DNA from 4 places in the Kluyvera intermedia genome. Region 4 is predicted to be linked to each of the others. Evidence: predicted binding sites of a transcription regulator. Region 4 holds the regulator's gene; each other region holds the start of a gene.

Evidence for each region. Region 4 encodes CRP, which controls carbon source genes, mostly activating them, when cyclic AMP is high. Its sites were predicted from a motif close to ATGTGANNNNNNTCACAT; they were not measured.
Region 1: a site for CRP is predicted at 1,344-1,361, ahead of bhsA (multiple stress resistance protein BhsA). Genes of this name have one in related genera too.
Region 2: a site for CRP is predicted at 1,801-1,818, ahead of U0026_RS04595 (acetyl-CoA C-acetyltransferase). Genes of this name have one in related genera too.
Region 3: a site for CRP is predicted at 2,081-2,098, ahead of rhaS (HTH-type transcriptional activator RhaS). Genes of this name have one in related genera too.

The regions. Positions count from the first base shown of each region.
Region 1 covers NZ_CP139986.1:2,619,507-2,622,998, forward strand. The annotation lists gene ldtC (L,D-transpeptidase LdtC) at 1-921, shown strand, start outside; gene bhsA (multiple stress resistance protein BhsA) at 1,016-1,273, opposite strand; gene U0026_RS12685 (TetR/AcrR family transcriptional regulator) at 1,519-2,157, shown strand; gene U0026_RS12690 (glycine zipper 2TM domain-containing protein) at 2,213-2,749, opposite strand; gene U0026_RS12695 (NAD(P)/FAD-dependent oxidoreductase) at 3,052-3,492, opposite strand, start outside.
Region 2 covers NZ_CP139986.1:950,617-954,108, forward strand. The annotation lists gene U0026_RS04580 (amino acid permease) at 1-242, opposite strand, end outside; gene U0026_RS04585 (multidrug/biocide efflux PACE transporter) at 360-815, opposite strand; gene U0026_RS04590 (LysR family transcriptional regulator) at 910-1,779, shown strand; gene U0026_RS04595 (acetyl-CoA C-acetyltransferase) at 1,891-3,075, shown strand.
Region 3 covers NZ_CP139986.1:4,635,844-4,639,335, forward strand. The annotation lists gene rhaT (L-rhamnose/proton symporter RhaT) at 1-189, shown strand, start outside; gene rhaR (HTH-type transcriptional activator RhaR) at 195-1,043, opposite strand; gene rhaS (HTH-type transcriptional activator RhaS) at 1,115-1,951, opposite strand; gene rhaB (rhamnulokinase) at 2,255-3,492, shown strand, end outside.
Region 4 covers NZ_CP139986.1:470,071-473,562, reverse strand. The annotation lists gene U0026_RS02135 (phosphoribulokinase) at 1-582, shown strand, start outside; gene U0026_RS02130 (OsmC family protein) at 642-1,046, opposite strand; gene crp (cAMP-activated global transcriptional regulator CRP) at 1,351-1,983, shown strand; gene U0026_RS02120 (YccS/YhfK family putative transporter) at 2,036-3,492, shown strand, end outside.

The DNA.
Region 1 (3,492 bases), 2.1 Mb from region 4:
TTCGCTCTCGCCGCTAGTATTGTGTTACCGGTCAGCGCCAACACCTGGCCCTTACCGCCACCGGGCAGCCGCCTGGTGGGTGAGAACCGTTTCCATGTGGTGGAAAATAACGGCGGCTCGCTGGAAGCCATCGCCAAGAAATATAACGTCGGCTTTCTGGCACTGTTACAGGCCAATCCCGGCGTCGATCCTTACGTTCCTCGCGCTGGCAGCGTGTTGACCATCCCACTGCAAACCCTGCTGCCAGACGTGCCGCGTGAAGGGATTGTGCTCAATCTGGCGGAGCTGCGTCTTTACTATTATCCGCCGGGCAGCAATAAGGTGACGGTCTACCCTATCGGTATCGGCCAACTGGGCGGCGATACAATAACCCCGACGATGGTCACCACCGTGTCCGATAAGCGGGCAAACCCAACCTGGACGCCGACCGCTAATATTCGCGCACGCTATAAAGCACAAGGCGTTGATCTCCCGGCAGTGATGCCAGCCGGCCCGGATAACCCAATGGGCCACCATGCCATTCGCCTCGCGGCCTACGGTGGCGTCTATCTATTACACGGAACCAACGCCGATTTTGGTATCGGGATGCGCGTCAGCTCAGGCTGTATTCGTCTGCGTGACGGTGATATTAAAGCGCTGTTTGATGAAGTGAAGCCGGGCACCAAAGTGAATATCATCAACACACCGATTAAAGCGTCAATTGAGCCCAATGGCGTGCATTGGGTGGAAGTCCATCAGCCGCTGTCAGAGCATATTGATGACGATCCGCAAACGCTACCAATCGTCCTCAACGCCGGTATGAAAGCGTTCAGTCAAAATGCCAATACCGACGGTGAAGTGATGAATAAAGCAATGGATGTGCGTTCAGGCATGCCGGTTGATGTCAGCCGCCATGACGCGGTTTCCCAGCAGAATATGTAGTAAATAGCCTATAAAAGAAAAGGCCCTGAGCGGGTTACGCTCAGGGCCTTTTTTATCGCAGTGGTATATTAAAGCATTATGAGGGTTTTAATGCTTATTTATAGATAACCGCGGTACCGTGGAGGGTATTCGGACCGCTTACTGAAGTGATACGGAATGATTTCGCACCCATCGCATCAGCTTTCTGTGACAATTCTTGTTCCAGCGACGCCAGGTTTGGACCCGCAGTTGCAGCGATGCTGCCGACTTTTTGCTGATCTGCTGGAGTGGACTGCACTTCAACAGCGGCGAAACTTGCAAATGACAGTGAACTTAGAACGGCTGCGATGGCCAGAGTTTTTACGTTTTTCATAATTATTACCTTTGCAGATGATTTTTGTAGGTCAGACGTCATTAACTTAACGATCGATAAGATAATCATAATGAGATCTGCATCACACGTCAACGCTATTTTTATAACGATCGTTTAGTTAATTAAAATTCATATATATTTCATATGAATATGTTTCATTTATTTTTGTCACGGAAGCGCTAGCCCCTGCCGACGATTATTTTTATAATGGACGTTCACTAAAACCGACTAAGGTAGGCGGCACGATGACAACTGACACGCAAAGTTGCGCGAAAAAAGGCCGTGGTCGACCGAAAGTATTCGACCGGGAAGCGGCGCTTGATAAAGCGATGACGCTTTTCTGGCAGTATGGCTATGAAGCAACGTCTCTCTCTGACCTTGTCGAGGCGACGGGTGCGAAAGCGCCAACGCTGTATGCTGAGTTTGCGAACAAAGAGGGGCTCTTTCGCGCCGTTCTCGATCACTATATTTCGCACTTTGCCTCGAAAAATGAAGCTTGCCTGTTTTGCGAAGAGCAGACGGTCACTGAAGCGTTAAGAAATTACTTCACCGCTGTGGCGACCTGCTTTACCAGCAAAGACACTCCTGCGGGCTGTTTTATGATCAACACGTCAGCGGCGCTCGCGGCATCGTCTAAAGAGATTGCAAAAACCATCAAGTCCCGTCATGCGGTGCAAGAACAGACGCTATGCCAGTTCCTGCAACTGCGTCAGGCACGCGGTGAAATCCCGGCTGAGAAAAACGTCAAAGAACTGGCGCTGTTCCTGGGCTGTATTTTGCAGGGAATGTCGATAAGCGCTCGTGAAGGGGCAAGCTTTGAAACGCTGATGCAGATTATTGAAACAACGCTGCGTCTGTGGCCACAAATGATTATACAATCCTAAAAAAAACGCCCCGCTATCAATATGGCAGCGGGGCGAATACTATTGTAACGCTATTTTAGGCTTTATTAAGAACAAGCTGGCCATTGTTATCCAACGGGATTTGGCTGCCTGGGTTCTTATCCATACGGATTTTCCCCTGCTGGTCGCCAATTTTATAGGTGACATCATACCCGAGCGTTTTCTCAGACTTGTCATACACCGTTTTACAACGCTGTTCGGTCGTAGTGTAAGTATCATTATTCTGCATCGCGCCCTGCGCCTGGTTACCGGCATAGCCGCCCCCTAACGCACCGACAACGGTGGCAACATCTTTACCGCGACCACCGCCAAACTGATGACCAATGACCCCACCGGCAACGGCACCGAGGACGGAACCAGCGATACGGTTTTCATCTTGCACCGGTCGACGGTGCGTCACCGTCACGTTTCGGCACTCTTTACGGGGATTTTTAACGGTTTCCGTGATGGGTGTAGAAGAGACGACCTGGGCATACTGTGGGCCACGGTCGAAAACGTTCATACTCGCTACGGCAGCAACCCCAAGTGCGGCTGCGACGCCAATACCCATACCCGCCAACATAGATTTATTCACGGGACTTCCTCCTTTGTTGCAATTACTGACAATTGTGCAACGATTTGTTAGCACAGCCAATCAGACAAAGACGCAAAAGAAGTGTTTTATAGGGGGGAGTGAGGGTTTCAGAGGATTCTGAGCCACCCGGCGGCGCTGCGCTTGGCCGGGCTACTCTATCAACCTGTGGGCCTGATAAGGCACAGCGCCGCTGGAAAACCAACGGCACAAACAGTAACCCGGCCAGGCACATCGCCGCCGGGAAACAACAGCACAAACAGTAGCCCGGCCAGGCACATCGCCGCCGGGAAACAACAGCGAAATTAGTGAAGCTTAAGACGCGGACGAATGACCCGGTTAATACTACCAACCAGCATCATCAGCGCAGTTTTGCAGTAACCGTGCAGCGCAATCTGGTGCATACGGTACAAGGAAATGTAAACCATACGCGCAATACGCCCTTCAATCATCATCGAGCCACGCATCAGGTTACCCATCAGGCTGCCGACGGTGGAATAATTGGAGAGTGAAACCAGAGAGCCGTGATCTTTATAGCTGTAGGCTTTAAGCTCTTTGCCCTTCATCTGCGCCAGAATGTTATTCAGCGCACAGCTTGCCATCTGATGCGCAGCCTGAGCACGTGGCGGAACAAAACCGCCTTCTGGACGCGCGCAAGATGCACAGTCGCCAATGGCATAAATATCCGGATCGCGCGTAGTTTGCAACGTCGGCTCAACCACCAATTGGTTGATACGGTTCGTTTC
Region 2 (3,492 bases), 480 kb from region 4:
TAATAGTGGCTGACAGCACCGGTAATCCCGACGCTTGCGGGAGTGTTAGCAGATAAAATGAACTGGCATAACGCGCGGTGTGGCCAGTACGTCAGGGGCCAGGCGACGAGGGCGGTAATAAACAGCACCACGGCGCCTGCGGCACCCAACTGGATGGGCAGGAACAGGGTTCCTGCTCCGACGGCAGTGCCATATAAGGCAAAGCTCCAGAGCGTCTCTTCTTTAGACCAAATTTTAGACATTGTCTGAATATATCAACCATAAAACCGAAAAAATGGCGGATAATTTACCATAATTAGCTTTTCGTGTGGCTGAGCATTTTCAGACCGACACCTATCGGTCTGAAATATCGCGTGATTTTATGCACAGTGACGGGCTAAACGACGCTTAATCACCCGCTCACGCAGGGTGTCGTAGACCCAGTTATAGAGCATGGTGTAGGGCAGAAAGAACAAGAAGAAGCCTATTTCCAGAGTGAACGCCTGTAGCAGCGTGACGCCCAGGACGAATGACACAATGCCCACGCCGATGACGATGAACCCACATTCAAAACCCAATGCGTGCAAGGCGCGAACTTTGGCGGTGCGTTTCACGCGAGTAACCGGCCACAGTCGGTCGAAGCCCGCGTTATAGATGATGTTCCAGATCATGGCGGTGGTGGCGAGGATGATCGTTAAGCCGCCCATTTCCACGACGGAACGCTGCATCAGCCAGGCGGCGGTTGGCGCGAGGATCGCCGTGGCGATCCCCTCAAAGCAAACGGCATGGAAGATACGCTCCGGGAGTTTTCTGCGATGTAATGAATCGTGCTGCATTTGATGACCTTTCAATTTTTGAACGTTGTTGTGGGTATTTTATGGGTAATTATGATAAGTAAAAGATAGAACCCATCGATAAAGTAGATACTTCATGCGTTATTCTCCTGAAGCCCTGACGGCATTTGTCGAAACCGTGGCCTGCGGATCGTTCTCTGCGGCGGCCCGACGTTTGCGTAAAAGCCAGTCCACCATCAGTACGGCTATCGCTCATCTGGAGGCGGATATCGGCGTCACGCTGTTTGATCGTCGCGCTCGTCAGCCGGTACTGACCGCCGAGGGGCAGCGCGTCTTGAGTTATGTCCAGGCGATTCTGGCGGCCAGCGAGCGGCTGGACGAACTGGCGGTGTCGTTAAGCGGTGAAACGGAAGCGCGGCTGGCGTTTGTTCTTTCCGATACGCTGCATCCCGATGTGCTGGAAGATCTGCTGGCGCAGTTCGACAGTCGGTTTCCGCATACTGAGTTTGAATGCCTGGTGGGGGAGGATGATGACGTTATTGATTTGCTGCAAAAAGGACGTGCTCAGGTTGGCTTAATTGAAGCGCGAGATGACTATCCTACCGATATCGGGCATACCCGGCTGCCTATGCAGACCCGAATGGCTATCTACGTTTCGCCCACTCACCCGCTTGTTGAACAACGCGGTGTGGAGTGGGAGCTTTTACAAACTTGGCGTGAACTGCGCCTGAACACCTATCTCGAAAAACAGAATACGCCAGCGCGAGGGCCCGTGTGGTCTGCACCCAACTATCTGATGTTGTTGAGTATGGCGGCGCAGGGACTCGGCTGGTGTGCATTACCTTGCGCGCTGGTGGAGGAATTCTCCCGTTCCGCAGAGCTTACGATGCTGGATATTGCCGGTTGGCCGATGTCGGTTTCTATCGATTTACTTTGGCACAAAGAAGCGCCATTGGGCGCCGCGGGAAGCTGGCTACGACAGTACCTACAGCAGGTTCCGGCATAATGTGCGGGATACGAATTTCCTTTGTGATAAAACTCACTTTTTTTAAACAACTACGAAAAAATTTGATAACAATCATCTACTATGTGCGGATTAATTTGCGCTGAGGTTGAGATGAAAGATGTCGTTATCGTAGGTGCTGTCCGGACGCCCATCGGTTGTTTTCAGGGGGCGCTGGCGCGTCATTCTGCCGTGGAACTGGGCAGCCTTGTGATCAATGCCCTGGTCACTCGCAGCGGAATTTCCGCCGCCGTTATTGATGAAGTGATAATTGGGCAGGTATTGACGGCGGGCACCGGACAAAATCCCGCGCGGCAGTCGGCGATTAAAGGCGGGCTGCCTAATACCGTTTCGGCAATCACCATTAACGACGTTTGCGGTTCTGGTCTTAAGGCGCTACATCTCGCAACCCAGGCGATTCAATGCGGTGAGGCGGACGTGGTGATTGCGGGCGGACAGGAGAATATGAGTCGCGCCCCGCACGTGTTGACCGACAGCCGAACTGGCGCACAGCTTGGCAACAGTCAGTTGATTGATAGCCTCGTTCATGACGGCCTGTGGGATGCCTTCAATGATTACCATATGGGCGTCACGGCAGAAAATCTGGCGCGCGAATACGGAATCAGCCGCGAGCAACAAGATGCGTGGGCGCTGAGCTCGCAGCAAAAAGCGCGTAAGGCGATTGATTCGGGGCGTTTTTGCGAGGAAATCGTACCGGTCAATAATTCGCTGCCGGGCGGCGGCTCTCAGGTTGTGGATACCGATGAACAGCCGCAAACAGACCCCAGTGCTGAAGGGCTGGCGCAGCTTATTCCCTCCTTTGAAAGTGCCGGTTCAGTGACTGCTGGTAACGCCTCTTCTATTAATGACGGTGCCGCTGCGGTACTGATGATGAGCGAAAGCAAAGCGCTGGAGCTGGGGCTGCCGATCCTTGCCAGGATTCGTGCGTTTGCCAGCGTCGGTGTCGATCCGGCATTAATGGGAATTGCACCGGTTTATGCCACGCGTCGTTGCCTTGAGCGGGCGGGCTGGCAGCTCAGTGATGTCGATCTGATTGAGGCCAATGAGGCCTTTGCCGCGCAGGCTATTTCGGTTGGCAGAATGCTCGAATGGAATGAGCAGAAAGTGAATGTTAACGGCGGGGCGATTGCGCTGGGGCATCCTATTGGCGCATCCGGTTGTCGTATCCTTGTTTCACTGGTGCACGAGATGGTTAAACGTGATGCTCGCAAGGGGCTAGCGACGTTATGCATTGGTGGCGGTCAGGGTGTGGCGCTCGCGGTGGAACGAGATATTTAGTTATTTCCTTTCAAATTACATTGGCTAAGGAAGACCTCATTTGAGGTCTTTTTTTGTTTCTGCATCCTGATTATCGAGTTTAAAAAAACGATTTCGTCTAGCCCATTCCTTAATGCATTTATGTTTATTTGTGTCTATTACACATACGACTCATTAGCTTATGCTAACCATTGGTATTAATTGCTGACAAATTATCACCATTAATAAAAATAACGGTGGTTATTTGTTTTTGGTTAACTTGTTGTAAGTTAAGTAAATTATTGAAAATATAATTCAGGTTAAATCAGTTTGTGTGATCTGCGTTCTATTTTTTTGAGTTTATGTCTGTTTTTTGTTGAGCTTAATCACGTCCTTCGTGTGACACTTTTTATGAAACAAACAATTACGATCTTGATCACTAAAATGCATATTCTTAAA
Region 3 (3,492 bases), 570 kb from region 4:
ATTCCCGCGCAATATGACTATATGAGCTGGATGCTGCACATGAGCTTCTATGTTCTGTGCGGTGGATTGGTCGGTCTGGTACTGAAAGAGTGGAAAAACGCCGGGCGTCGTCCGGTCAGCGTGCTGAGCCTGGGGTGTGTGGTGATTATTATTGCCGCCAATATCGTGGGGCTAGGAATGGCAAGCTAGATCCTTCAGGCGGCAATGCGACTGCGTTGCCGCCACTGCCCCGGCGTCATTCCCACTTCCCGGTTAAACACTACCGAAAAATAGTTACTGTCCTCAAACCCGCACTGCATCGCCACTTCACCAATCAGCAGTTCAGTATGTTGCAGAAGATACTGCGCATGACAAATTCGTAGCTGACGCAGGTAGTGGTTCACCGTCATGCCGGTCTGACTACGGAACTGCTGGCGCAGCGTGCGTTCGCTGCACGCCTGCTGCTCACAGAAGCTATCCAACGCAAAAGGACGATTGAGGCTCCCCGCCAGCACCGTCAGTAGCCTATCCAGCAGCGCCTCACTCTGTGTCGCGTTCTGGTTATCGGTGGCGTAACGATAGCGTTTGAGGCACACCACCAGCTGGGCAAACAGCAGTTCAGACATCTCATTTGCCAGCGCGTCATCTTTGCGACTCTCCTGCTCAAGCTGGGTCATGATTTGCCGCGCCTGGTTCATGCCGGTACTGCCAATACGCCAGTGCGGCGCCCAGTGTGAACCGTGCAATCCTGGAATATGGGATACCCAATCGAGGTTGAGCTTTAAGCGCTCGGGACAGTAGATAATATTTTGTAAAACCAGATCGTTAACAGAGGCGTAGGAGTGCTTATCTTCAGCGCGGATGTAAAAGAGGTCGCCGCGTGTAATCCGATAGGGGCGGTCATTGAGGATATGTAAGCCGTTGCCGCGCCAGACCATCACCAGCTCGTAAAAATCATGTGTATGTTCAGCAAAAACATTCTGTGGATAGCGGTCAGCCACCGCCACGGCCTGCGCCGGGCTGGTAAAAAATTCAGATTTTCGCAGGATTAACTGACCGGACACGCGGATACCTCTCGACTCACAGCCGATTATTATTCGCCGTTTTGCGCTAAAAAACGGTGATTGTCCTCGCGTTACTGGAGCAACGTGTCACGTCCCTGACGAATATCCCGCGGTGACCAGTTAAATTCCCGGCGGAACAAGGTTGAGAAGTGGTTGCTGTCGCCAAAACCACAGCGGTAGGCAATGTCGGTCACGCTGTCATCGCTATGGCGCAACAGATGCCGCGCCTTAATCAGGCGCAGGCGATTGAGATAACGCTGCGGCGTTAAACCAGTACAGTGCTTGAGCTGGCGATGCAGCGTGCGCAGCGATAAAGAGAAACTCTCTGCCAGCCCTTCCCAGCACACCTCTTCTGCGAAGTGATCTTCAAGCCAGGCCATCAGCTGATTGAGCCGCGCATCATTGTCCTCCGCTCCTTGCTCCTGGCTGCCTTTACGCAGCAACACCAGCAGTTGCATAAACAGAATCTCACGGTTGGCTAACGACATCATATCGATACCGTCCTTCACCTCTTCCATCTGACTGACGATAGCCCGCACCTGCTGCAAAGTGCTCTGGTTTACGCGCCAATGGGAAGGATAGTGACCGTCCTGCTCCTGCGGTAACAGCTTATTCAGCCCTGACAAAAACTGGAAAGCATCTGGTGCGCGATACAACACATTGGTCAGGCACAGGTTATCGGTATGCTCATACAGATGTCGGTCAAAGTCGCGGACGAAGCACACTGTTCCGCCGCAAATTGTATGCGGCTGACCATTGAACACATGAATACCCGATCCATGATCGACGATAACAATCTCATTAAAATCATGATGATGCTCAGGAAATGCGCCCTGCGGAAGTCGTTGTTCGATAGCAACGGGCAGGTGACCTGAAGAGAAGAAATCCACGCTGTGTAGTACGGTCATAACGACTCCCGCCAGATGAGAAAAGTTATCAGGATAGTAATATCCGATGAGCGATCTGACCTTGACGTTTTGACAGTAAAGCGCGCAAATCCGGTCGTTTTTTCAAGAAATAGCCGGAAAGATCGGGAAATGCGCTCACCATCACACCCCCTTAACCCAGTGCCATCGCAAGAATTTGTGAACTCCCTCACGTTCACCTTTGCTTTCTTGCCAGCGCCCTATGGCGACTGTCAGTAACGAGAAGGTTGTTTCATCACCCCTTTTTTAGACTAATCGGTAATGACTCTTAGAAGGACTCTTACCATGACTTTTCGCCATTGCGTGGCCGTCGATTTAGGCGCCTCAAGCGGACGTGTAATGCTGGCGCGTTTTGATGCCGACACACGCTTGCTGTCACTGCGCGAAATCCACCGTTTCGTCAACAATCTGCATAAGCAGGCGGGTTTTGACACCTGGGATATCGATGGGCTGGAAGCCGAGATCCGTATCGGCCTCAACAAGGTTTGCGAAGAAGGCATTCTTATCGACAGCATCGGTATCGATACCTGGGGCGTGGACTATGTGCTGCTGGATAAAAACGGTCAGCGGGTTGGCCTGCCGGTGGCGTATCGCGACAAGCGCACCGACGGCGTGATGGCCCTCGCCATGGAGCAGTTGGGTAAAGGTGATATTTACCGTCGCAGTGGCATTCAATTTCTGCCGTTTAACACGTTATATCAGCTTCGTGCGCTGGTTGAGCAGCAGCCGGATCTCGTATCACAGGCCGCTCATGCCTTGTTGATCCCAGACTATTTCGGCTACCGCCTCACCGGAAAGATGAACTGGGAATACACCAATGCAACCACCACCCAGCTCGTCAATATCGACAGTGATAACTGGGATGAAGACCTGCTGAACTGGACCGGCGCACCGCCGTCATGGTTCGGTACGCCAACGCATCCCGGCAATGTGGTCGGTCACTGGATTTGCCCGCAGGGTAATCATATCCCGGTGGTTGCCGTGGCCAGTCACGATACCGCCAGCGCCGTTATCGCCTCACCATTAGCAGATACTGACGCCGCCTATCTCTCTTCCGGCACTTGGTCGTTGATGGGCTTTGAAAGCAAAAAACCTTACACCAGCGAGCAAGCCCAGCGCGCCAACATCACCAATGAAGGCGGTGCAGAAGGCCGTTACCGGGTGCTGAAAAACATTATGGGGTTGTGGCTATTACAGCGCGTCTTGAAAGAGCAAAACATCAGTTGCCTGGCAACGCTGATTGCCGAAACGGCCAAGCTGCCGGCCTGTCACTGCCTGATTAACCCGAACGACGATCGTTTTATCAACCCGGAAAACATGAGCGCTGAAATTCAGGCCGCCTGCCGTGAAAGCGCGCAGCCGGTGCCGACCAGCGCCGCTGAACTCGCTCGCTGTATTTTCGATAGCCTGGCGCTGCTGTACGCGGATGTTCTGAACGAACTGGCGCAACTGCGCGGTAGGCCGTTTAGCCAGCTTCATATTGTCGGCGGCGGCTGCCAGAACCAATTGCTAAACCAGCTGTG
Region 4 (3,492 bases):
CGCAAGTATTTACACACTTACGATGAAGCCGTGCCGTGGAATCAGGTGCCGGGAACGTTCACCCCCTGGCAACCCTTGCAGGAGCCAACCGATGTCTTGTTCTATGAAGGGCTACACGGCGGCGTAGTGACGCCACAAAATGATGTCGCGCGCCATGTGGATTTGTTGGTGGGCGTGGTGCCTATCGTTAACCTTGAGTGGATCCAGAAAATGATCCGCGACACCAGCGAGCGCGGGCACTCGCGTGAAGCGGTGATGGATTCGGTGGTGCGTTCGATGGAGGACTACATCAACTACATTACGCCGCAATTTTCCCGCACACATATCAACTTCCAGCGCGTCCCGACGGTCGATACTTCAAACCCTTTCGCCGCCAAAAGCATTCCATCGCTCGATGAGAGCTTTGTGGTCATTCACTTCCGTAATCTTGATAACATCGATTACCCGTGGCTGCTGGCGATGCTGCAAGGATCGTTTATTTCGCACATGAATACGCTGGTGGTTCCCGGCGGCAAGCTCGGGCTGGCGATGGAGCTCATCATGATGCCGCTGGTGCAGCGTTTGATGGAAGGAAGAAGCTAAACGGCGTTAACAGCGTTCCCGGCGGCGCTGCGCTTGGCCGGGCTACGTGTCATATGCAATTAGCCTTCAATCACTTCATAAGAGTGGGTGATATTCACCGCTTTTTCGAGCATCAGCGCAACCGAGCAGTATTTCTCAGCAGACAGGGACACCGCACGAGCAACCGCGGCATCTTTAAGATCCTTACCCGTCACGATGAAGTGCAGGTTGATATGTGTGAACAGGCGCGGCGCCTCTTCACGACGTTCGGAAGTCAGTTTCACTTCGCAATCAGTGACGTCATTGCGACCCTTTTGCAAAATGGAAACCACATCAATTGCACTACAGCCACCGGCTGCCATCAGGACCACTTCCATCGGGCTTGGGGCTTTATCACCCGAGTTGCCGTCCATCAAAATCTGGTGGCCTGAAGCGGACTCACCGAGGAAGGTTAAGCCTTCAATCCATTTCACACGCGCTTGCATATTATTTAACTCCCAGGTTGCAATTTTCTTCTCAGATTACGCGTACATAACAATTCTCGCAATGGAAGGCGATCGCCGTCATGCTGAAGCGAGACACCAGGAGACACGCGCCGAAAGCTATGCTAAAACAGTCGGGATGCTACGGTAATACATAAACGTACTGCATGTATGCAGAGGACATCACATTACAGGCTGCGGCACGATTCGACAGCCGACTTCCCAGGTAACGGGAAGGATACTATTGCAACCAGTGGCTGCAATGTTTTTGCCGCTGGGAAGAGCTTATAACAGAGGATAACCGCGCATGGTGCTTGGCAAACCGCAAACAGACCCGACTCTCGAATGGTTCTTGTCTCATTGCCATATTCATAAGTACCCATCGAAGAGCACGCTGATTCACCAGGGTGAAAAAGCTGAAACGCTGTATTACATCGTCAAAGGCTCAGTGGCTGTACTCATCAAGGATGAAGAAGGCAAAGAGATGATCCTCTCTTACCTCAACCAGGGTGACTTTATCGGCGAGTTAGGCCTGTTCGAAGAAGGCCAGGAACGCAGCGCATGGGTACGGGCAAAAACCGCTTGTGAAGTTGCTGAAATCTCTTATAAAAAATTCCGTCAGCTGATTCAGGTAAACCCAGACATCCTGATGCGTTTGTCTTCGCAAATGGCACGTCGTCTGCAGATTACCTCTGAAAAAGTCGGCAACCTGGCATTCCTGGACGTGACCGGACGTATCGCCCAGACCCTGCTGAATCTGGCCAAACAGCCGGACGCAATGACCCACCCAGACGGTATGCAGATTAAAATCACCCGTCAGGAAATCGGTCAGATCGTTGGTTGTTCCCGCGAAACCGTGGGCCGTATTCTGAAAATGCTGGAAGATCAAAATCTGATCTCCGCACACGGCAAAACGATTGTCGTCTACGGCACCCGCTGATCCAGCCAAAACGGCATAGTGCTAACGCAGTATGCCGTTTTTGTTTCCCCTCATGTGGCGCAGGCTGATTTACCACCCGGAAGTCAACTATGCACTGCGGCAAACGCTGGTGTTATGTTTGCCGGTCGCCATTGGCCTGCTCTTCGGCCATCTTCAACAAGGCCTGCTGTTCTCGTTAGTTCCCGCTTGCTGCAATATCGCCGGTCTTGATACCCCGCATAAACGTTTTTTCAAACGTCTGACTATCGGCGGCTGCCTGTTTGCCGGATGCAGTCTGGCGGTACAGCTATTACTGGCAAAAGAGGTCCCGCTACCGCTCATCCTGACCGTGCTCGCCCTTTTACTTGGGGTGACAGCTGAAATCAGCGCGTTACATGGACGACTGCTACCCGCCTCGCTGATTGCCGCTATTTTCACCCTCAGTCTTGCGGGCAATATGCCTATCTGGCAGCCGCTACTGCTCTATGCGCTCGGCACACTGTGGTACGGATTATTTAACTGGTGGTGGTTCTGGATGTGGCGCGAACAGCCGCTGCGCGAATCGCTGAGCCTGCTCTATCGCCAGCTCGCCGACTACTGTGAAGCCAAGTACAGCCTGCTGACTCAGCATACTGACCCCAGCACTGCGCTGCCACCGCTGTTAAACCGTCAGCAAAAGGTGGTGGATTTAATCTCCCAATGCTACCAGCAGCTGCACATGCTGGCGGCGAACCAGCACAACGATTACAAACGCCTGCTGCGCGCTTTTCAGGTAGGGCTGGATTTACAGGAGCATATCTCCGTTAGCCTGCACCAGCCGGAAGAGGTGCAAAAGCTCGTTGAGCGTAGCCACGCGGAAGCAGTGATCCGCTGGAACGCTCAGACCGTCGCCGCACGTTTGCGCGTGCTGGCGGATGATATTCTCTACCACCGCTACCCTAGCCGTTTCACCATGGACAAGCAGATTGGCGCGCTGGAAAAAATCGCTGACCAACATCCTGATAATCCGGTCGGCCAGTTCTGCGCCTGGCACTTCAGCCGAATCGCCAGAGTGTTACGAGCCCAGCGCCCACTGTATCCGCGAGACCTGATGGCGGATAAAGAACGTCGCCTGCCGTTGTTCCCGGCAATCAAGAGCTACCTGTCGCTAAAATCCCCCGCCCTGCGCAACGCGGGCAGGCTAAGCGTCATGCTGAGTATCGCTAGCCTGATGGGCACAGCGCTGCATCTGCCAAAACCGTATTGGATCCTGATGACGGTACTGCTGGTAACGCAAAACGGCTATGGCGCAACCCGCGTACGAATTTTCCATCGGGCAGCAGGTACGCTTGCTGGTCTGGTGATTGCAGCCATCGCCCTGCACTTCCACGCACCACAAGGGCTAGCGCTTGCCGGGATGCTGGTTATCACACTCAGCAGCTACCTGATTATTCGCCGCAGCTATGGTTGGGCCACCGTTGGTTTTACCGTCACGGCGGTATATACCCTACAAATTCTCACGTTAAATGGTGAACAGTTTATCGTTGCCCG